2 regions of the Paenibacillus sp. alder61 genome follow, and region 1 is predicted to be linked to the other one. Evidence: predicted binding sites of a transcription regulator. Region 1 holds the regulator's gene; the other holds the start of a gene.
The links. Region 1 encodes LexA, which represses DNA repair genes until DNA is damaged. Its sites were predicted from a motif close to CGAACATATGTTCG; they were not measured.
Positions count from the first base shown of each region.

Region 1 (4,268 bases):
AAATATGCCGACGCCATCAAGGCGGCGGACCAAATTCAAACCTTTAAGCTCGTCGTCAAGACGATTGCGCGTCAGCATGGCCTGCATGCGACCTTTATGCCGAAGCCGTTATTCGGCGTGAACGGTTCCGGGATGCACTGTCACCAATCCTTGTTCAGAGGCGATGTCAATGCTTTCTACGACGAGAGCGATACGCTCGGCCTGAGCAAAGAAGCCCGTCATTACATGGCCGGGATCTTGAAGCATGCCCGCGCTTTTGCCGCCGTCACGAATCCGACCGTGAACTCGTATAAACGTCTGGTTCCGGGCTATGAAGCGCCGTGCTATGTGGCTTGGTCTTCCAGCAACCGCAGTCCGATGATCCGGATTCCGGCATCCCGCGGCCTCAGCACCCGTGTCGAAGTGCGGAACCCGGACCCTGCCGCTAACCCGTATCTGGCGCTGGCCGTTATGTTGAAGGCCGGTCTCGACGGCATCAAGAACGAACTGCCGCTCGTGGATCCGGTAGACCGGAACATCTATGTGATGTCTGAAGAAGAGCGCGTGGAAGAAGGCATTCCAAGCCTGCCGTCCGACTTGAAGGAAGCGCTCGGCGAATTGATTCGCAGCGAGATCATTACCGAGGCGCTCGGCGACCATGCCTTGACTCATTTCTATGAACTGAAAGAAATCGAGTGGGACATGTTCCGCACGCAAGTCCATCAATGGGAACGCGATCAGTACATGACATTATATTAATCGAGGAATCCCTTGGGGCCGTAGGCTTCAGGGGATTTTTTGTTAGGGGGCATTTGGCGGGGAGACGGTAAGGATTAGGGGTTTCCCCTATTTTGCCCCCCCGTTAAGCCACACCCGTAAGCCAGCCGGACTTTGCATTTTTGTAACCCGTAATAAAAACATCAGCATACATATAAATCTAGTGCCCTCATCAGATAACCTTGGTAACATAGAATTTCTGCATATCTGCATGTTTTTTTCTTGTTCGGAACATAAATTTAAAAATTCCTGCCATTCTGCAGGTATTTTGAACGAAACCGGCTCGTTTCTCTAAAATCGCTAGAAAAACATGCAGATTCGCATCTTTTTCGCATTCCCTCGGGTATCGGCCATAAATACCTGCAGATTTGCATCTCTTTTAAGTTGGAAGGGGTGGAATGTTCACTAGGCAGGGGAGAGCACTGGATATACTTATAGGCAACTGATGTTAACGTCGTCGTCGTCGTGTACTCGTTACTTCGAACGTAGGAGTTGTTTGAATACAACGTAATCCGTCCGCGTGCTAAACGGTTCCTTGTTGTTATTTTGTTTATTAATTGCTTATTTGGCGGACCAGATATGACGGGGGTTATCTCGCATCGTATTTAACTCCGCGACTGATGAAAATCAAGCTTTTGGGCATGCTAACGCCAAGGAGCTGATGCGATATGGTGTTCGCTTTGAAAAAATACCACCGGCGCAGACTTTGGCTGAAAAAGATCTGGCGGGAAGAACGTTCCGGCATGAAGCGGTATTTACCGCAAGACGATTTGACGACGGTCTAACCAGCCAACACTAAAAAAGGCTCCCCGGCTAAGGGAGCCTCTTCATCATACCATCTAGAATAAATTAGTGCAGGTCGCGGAATAATCCGACGACTTTGCCGAGAATAACCACATTCTTGAGCCGGATTGGTTCCATCGTCGAATTCTCGGGTTGGAGGCGGATATGGTCTCTCTCTTTGTAGAAAGTCTTCACCGTCGCCTCGTCATCTTCCGTCATCGCCACGACAATATCGCCGTTGTTGGCCGTCTGCTGCTTACGAACGATCACATAATCCCCGTTGTGAATCCCCGCCTCAATCATACTGTCTCCGACGACGGAAAGCATGAAGATTTCACCGTCCGAGGAGTATTGCTGAGGTAACGGGAAGTAATCTTCAATATTCTCGGTTGCCGTAATCGGCATGCCGGCGGTAACCTTGCCGACAACCGGAACCCGGGTCACGCTGTGGGCGAACATACCGAGCGAATCGGATTCTTCTTGTCCCAGCAGCTCGATGGCCCGCGGTTTGGTGGGATCCCGGCGGATAAATCCCTTCTTCTCCAAACGGTCCAGATGCCCGTGTACGGTAGAGCTGGAGGCAAGTCCGACCGCTTCGCCGATCTCGCGTACCGAAGGAGGGTAACCCTTCATTCGAACTTCGTTGCGTATAAATTCCAAAATAGCCTGTTGTCGGCTGGAAACCTTGGACATAACGATCATCAACCCCATTAGTAACGTTTGGAAAAATTATAACATAGAACTACCGTTCGTACAAACATAAGTTCTAAACGTTTCTATTAAATACGAACAATTGTTCTAAAAAACTATTGAATCAAACAAGTGTTCGTGTTATATTGATATCAGAAAACAAGAACATTTGTTTGGGAGTGATCGATATGCCAAGATATACTACATACCAAAGTATTTATAATAAGCCGGTTGCCCGCTCTTGGAGGGATGCCTTCGGTTTTTCTTCGGTGGAATGGACCCGGCGCATGATGAAGATTGTGTTTCTACTGATTTTGTTGACGATGACCGGTACGGGAGTGGTTTCCGCTTTTGCCGCCGCCAAAGACGGGGATTCTCATGTCAAGGAAACCGTCATTGTTACGCCGGGAGACACGCTATGGGAGATTGCGGTTGCTCATAAGCCGCGGGGGAAGGATACGCGTGTGTATGTAGAGGCTATTAAGCGGGCGAACGGATTAGCCGTGAGCGATATTCATCCTGGGGACATGCTCGTTATCCCGGATTGATTCCGATAGGCGTGGCTTGTTTAACGGCTTTCTAACCTTGTTTATATATAAGTCCTGTTTTGGTGACTATAGATGACTATATATATGAAGAAACTGAAAGAGCTTGGATTAAGGGCCGCCGCCTTGACAAGCTCTTTTTCTCATGTCAAAGTAAGAATTGTTGCCTTAAGAATAAGGATGACCAGACAGGAGGAAATAAAGTGGATATAGATACATTGGTAAAGCGAATCAATGAATTGGCCCGAAAAAACAAGACGGAAGGTCTGACGGAGGATGAAAAGCTGGAACGGGCACAGCTCCGGGAAACTTATTTGCAGAACATCCGGAACAATTTCCGCCAACAGCTGGAATCGATTGAAATCGTGGATAAATAATGCCGGCCGCAAGGCCTGGCTTACATAAACAATAGGTGTAGGAGGAAAGTTCATGGCTTCATTTGACAGGAAGGTTGAACGCAATCGGGTTCGTATGAACAAGAAAGGGAAGGGGCCTAGCCGGATCGGCGGCGGAGGGCAGGATCCCCGGTATTCGTTAGGGCCCAAAGGGGAAGGCGAGGTGTTTAGGGGAAGAAATATCCTGCTTCCGGGAGTTCTGGTTTTGCTGGCTCTCCTTTATGCGGTCGTGGGGCTGATCGGCAACGCTTCGGAAGTCAACTCGATGTTGTTCTGGGTCACCATTGTTCTTTATCTGATCTTGGCGTTGACGATTTTTCTCAGAAAGCCTTATTTGCGGATTCATAAAGGCTGGCTGTATACGTCCAAATTCAACAGAGACCGCGCGTTGGAAGCTAACAACATCAGTAAAATTAAGGTGGGCCGCGGGAAAATCACGATTATTCCGAAAAGCAAAGACGTCAATTGGGTGTTTTACCGTATGCGCAACCGTTTTGATACAGAGGCGATGGGGGAACGTTTGGAGCAGTATGCCAAACTGCATCATGTGTCCTTTGAGAAGGGATAGGGGATAGCGTAGATAAATATAACATCGGTTTTTCACAATTTTGGGGGAGCGTGTGAAGATATGTCCATTAAAGCGGTATGTTTTGATTTGGATGACACCTTGTTGTGGGATGAGCGCAGTATTAAAGAAGCGTTTGAAGCGACCTGCCTAAAAGCGGGTGAAGCGGCGGGGATTGATCCCGAAGCCCTGGAGGAATCGGTCCGCAAGGAAGCCAGAGCATTGTACGAATCCTATGAAACCTTTCCGTTCACCAAAATGATCGGGATCAATCCGTTTGAGGGATTGTGGGCGACCTTCTCGGCGGGGGAGCAGCCGGAATTCCGCCAGCTGGAACAACTCGCTCCCGTCTACCAAAAGGAGTCCTGGCGCCGCGGCCTAAAGGGGATCGGTGTGGAGAACGAGGCGCTCGCCGGGGAATTGGCCGCGCAGTTCGGCAAGGAAAGACGTTCCCGCCCTCATGTGTATGAAGAAACCTTCCGCATTCTCGACGAATTGAAGGGCAAGGTGAAACTGCTTCTGTTAACCAACGGT
Region 1 is NZ_JAIUDG010000002.1:257,563-261,830, forward strand. It holds gene glnA (type I glutamate--ammonia ligase) at 1-738, shown strand, start outside; gene lexA (transcriptional repressor LexA) at 1,606-2,232, opposite strand; gene LBW89_RS03115 (LysM peptidoglycan-binding domain-containing protein) at 2,418-2,777, shown strand; gene LBW89_RS03120 (DUF896 domain-containing protein) at 2,978-3,151, shown strand; gene LBW89_RS03125 (hypothetical protein) at 3,204-3,737, shown strand; gene LBW89_RS03130 (HAD family hydrolase) at 3,798-4,268, shown strand, end outside.

Region 2 (4,268 bases), on a different contig from region 1:
GGACGCTCCCAATACGACGCTCCGGAAATCGACGGGGAGGTCTACGTAACCAATTATTCCTCCGGTATCGGGGAAATCACCAAAGTGCGCATTACGCACGCTTATGAATATGATCTGTCAGGGGAGGCTGTCTCGTGAATCTGCCGAATCGGATTACACTGGCCCGGATTTTTATGATCCCGCTGATGCTGTTGTTTTTGCTTCTCGATGTTGAGTGGTTGGCTTATGAGCTAAAGATCGGGTCTTTCTCGCTTCCGCTGAATCAACTGATCGGGGCGATTCTGTTCATCGTGGCCGCCAGCACCGACGGCATCGACGGGTATATCGCCCGCAAACACAACTTAGTGACGAATCTGGGGAAGCTGCTGGATCCGCTGGCGGACAAACTGCTCGTTGCGGCCGTGCTCATCTCTCTGGTGGCGATGGGCAAGTGCGACGCCTGGATTGCCGTGGTCATCATCAGCCGGGAGTTTGCGGTGACGGGCCTTCGCGAGGTTGCGCTGCTTGAAGGTTCGGTAATCGCCGCCAGCAATTGGGGAAAAGCGAAGACGATTACGCAAATCGTCGCCATTTCGGCGCTGTTGCTGAACAATTTTCCCTTCGAATGGATTCATTTCCCGTTTGACGAGGTCGCCATCTGGCTCGCGGCGCTCATTACGATTTACTCGGGTATCGATTATTTTGTGAAGAACAAAAATGTGCTCAATTTTTCCAAGATGTAAACGGACAGCTACCCTCCCGAAGGAGATATGACGAATGAAAGCAGAAATCATCGCAGTCGGGACCGAGCTCCTGCTCGGTCAAATCGTAAATACGAACGCGCAGTATTTGTCCCGGGAGTTGGCCGCTCTCGGGATAGACGTATATTATCAGACCGTGGTCGGCGATAATTTGAACCGGCTTTCCCAAGCGATCCGTACCGCGCTGGAACGGGCGGACCTGCTGATTTTAACCGGCGGGCTCGGCCCGACCCAGGACGACCTGACGAAGGATGCGGTCGCCGCGGTATTGGGCAGATCGCTGCATATCGACCGGATGGCGATGGACCATGTGGACCGGTTTTTTGAGGGACGGGGCATCCCGATGACGGAGAACAACCGGCGTCAGGCGCTTGTCGTCGACGGGGGAACACCGCTGCCGAACGAAACGGGCCTTGCCGTCGGCAATGCCATCGCGCATGAAGGGAAGTTCTACATTTTGCTGCCGGGGCCTCCGTCGGAGCTGAAGCCGATGTTCGAACGGCAGGCCAAGCCATGGCTGCTGCAGCATGTGCTGACGCAGGAGGAGCCGCTGTATTCCAAAATGCTGAAGTTCGCCGGGATTGGAGAATCCGGGCTTGAGACCAGGCTGATGGATTTGGTGGAGAATCAAACGGACCCAACGCTCGCTCCTTATGCCAAGGAGAGCGAAGTGACGGTGCGCATCTCCACCAAAGCGCGCACGGAGAGCGAGGCCATGGCGAAGCTGGATAAGCTCGAAGCTGAGATTGCCGCGCGCCTGCCCGACCACCTCTATGCGAATGAAGATGTACCGATCGAAAAAACCATCGTGGATATGATGACCGAAATGGGATTGACGGTAAGCGCGGCCGAGAGCTGCACGGGCGGGCTGCTGATGCAGTCCATCACCAGTATCCCGGGCAGCGCCACGGTATTTCTCGGCGGCATCGTCTGCTATTCCAATGCGATGAAGGAGAAGCTGCTGAACGTTCCGCACGACCTGCTTGAGGGCGAGAACGCTCCCGGCGCCGTCAGCGCGGAAACCGCCCAGGTGCTGGCGGAACAGGTGCGGATGATCGTTGACACCGATTTCGGTCTGTCGATTACAGGGGTGGCCGGACCGGGATACTCGGAGCGCAAGCCGGTAGGCCTCGTCTATATCGGTATTTCCCGCCGCGGCGGCGAAACCGAGGTTTACGAGCTTAACCTGAAGGGGAATCGCGAGACGATCCGCTTGCGTTCGGCCAAGACGGTGCTGTACCACCTTTGGAAGCGGCTAAAAGCCGAACAGGCTGCGAAGTAAGCCGGGATTTACAGTCGGGCATCCCCTTGCCATTCGCTGATCGGGGATATATAATGGACTTACGGAAGAACCGTAGCAAACTGATTAGTTTTGCTGCGGTTCTTTTTTTGTTTTCAGTCTTTAAGCGGATGATGAAAACTCCGAATGCCTTGCGATGCCGCTCGATTTAGAAAATAAAGGTTAACCATGCGGATGGAAAGGGGGTTCGAAAAAATTACGAATGTATGTTCGAAAAAACGCTTGGCAAACGTTCCAAAACAAGGTACAATTATAAATGTAAGAAGAATTCCTTTATAATTATATTTAAGGATGTGAGCTGATTGTCAGATCGTCGTGCTGCGCTGGAAATGGCGCTTCGTCAAATAGAAAAACAATTCGGTAAAGGTTCGATCATGAAGCTGGGAGAATCCACCCATATGCAGGTGGAAATCGTTCCTAGCGGATCGTTGGCATTAGATATAGCACTCGGTACGGGAGGACTTCCTCGCGGCCGGATCATCGAAGTATACGGACCGGAATCTTCCGGTAAGACGACGGTGGCGCTTCATGCGATCGCCGAAGTTCAGAAAATCGGCGGACAAGCCGCGTTTATCGATGCGGAGCATGCGCTCGATCCTTCCTACGCCAACAAGCTTGGCGTAAACATCGACGAGTTGCTGTTGTCCCAGCCGGATACGGGCGAACAAGCCCTCGAAATCGCCGAAGCTCTCGTGCGAAGCGGTGCGGTGGATATTATCGTTATTGATTCCGTAGCCGCGTTGGTTCCTAAGGCTGAAATCGAAGGCGAAATGGGGGACTCCCATGTCGGTCTTCAAGCCCGCCTCATGTCCCAGGCTCTCCGCAAATTGTCCGGTGCGATCAGCAAATCGAAGACGATTGCGATTTTCATCAACCAGTTGCGTGAGAAAGTTGGCGTTATGTTCGGGAACCCTGAGACCACACCGGGCGGCCGTGCCCTCAAGTTCTATTCGACGGTCCGTCTTGATGTACGCCGGGTGGAAACGATCAAGATGGGCAATGACATGGTAGGTAACCGTACACGGGTTAAAGTCGTCAAGAATAAAGTCGCGCCTCCTTTTAAACAGGCGGAAATCGATATTATGTATGGTGAGGGGATTTCCAAGGAAGGCAGCATTATCGATATCGGCGTAGAGCTGGATATTGTGGACAAGAGCGGCGCATGGTATTCCTATGCGGGCGAACGCTTGGGTCAAGGGCGCGAGAACGCGAAGCAATATCTTAAAGAGCACTCGGAAATCGCCGATGTGATCGAACAGAAGATTCGTGAAGCCAGCAACCTGACGACCACGGTGGCTCCTGCTTCGTCCGGTGATTTGGAAGCTGAAGCACAGGAAGAGCAGGCGCTTTTCGAAGAATAATACACGTTTGCTGATGAAGCGCCCTGGGACCGGAACCTACCGGGACAGGGCGTTTTTCTTTAATATGCAGAATTCACCTTGGATTAGGGGGCCGAACAGAAGATGCAGAGACGCTGGGGCGGAGGGGGAAACCGACATCCCCAAAGCCGGGAGAAGGAAGAAGTGGGGGAAATTGTAGACATCTCGGAGGAAGGATTTTGGGAAGAAGCCAGAGGCCGCCGTTCGGAGGGACCGACCACCGGGGGGCGTGATGGTTCCCCATCGGAAGCGGGCGGCATCGATCGTTTTCCGGAGGACACCGAGCTGACGATCACTTCCGTATTGCTGCTGAAACGTCCCAAATTCCGTTACCGGATATCGTTCGGTCCTTACGCGCTGGAAGTCCATGAGGATGTCATGATTAAATACAGGATGATCAAGGGCGCGGTTTTTACCAAAAGCGAGCTGGAAGAGATCGTCCTCGCCGATGAAAGGCAGCGCGCCTATGCGGATGCGCTTCAATATCTCGGCCGGAAGCCCCGGACGGCTTACGAAATGACCCTCCGATTAGGCGAAAAGGGATGGAACGAAGAGACCGTCGCCGGGGTCGTTGGCCGACTGACGGAAGAAGGGCTGTTGAACGATGCCGCATACGCCCAGGAATGGGCCGGACAGCGTGTCCGCAACCGCGGCAAGGGAAAGATGTGGGTCAAGCAAGAACTGCGCCAGAAAGGGATATCCAAGCCGCTGATCGAGGACGCCCTCGGCGCTGTCAGCGAAGAGGATGAATACGCGAGCGCCAAGGAACTGGCCGTCAAGAAATGGCGGACATCCACGGGCGAGACGGCCGACAGGAAGCGGAAGACCGGGGCGTTTTTGCTGCGGCGG
Region 2 is NZ_JAIUDG010000012.1:49,527-53,794, reverse strand. It holds gene rimO (30S ribosomal protein S12 methylthiotransferase RimO) at 1-138, shown strand, start outside; gene pgsA (CDP-diacylglycerol--glycerol-3-phosphate 3-phosphatidyltransferase) at 135-722, shown strand; gene LBW89_RS14065 (competence/damage-inducible protein A) at 757-2,022, shown strand; gene recA (recombinase RecA) at 2,343-3,401, shown strand; gene LBW89_RS14055 (regulatory protein RecX) at 3,504-4,268, shown strand, end outside.
Region 2: recA (recombinase RecA) is a predicted target of LexA. The motif match lies at 2,240-2,253, and genes of this name have one in related genera.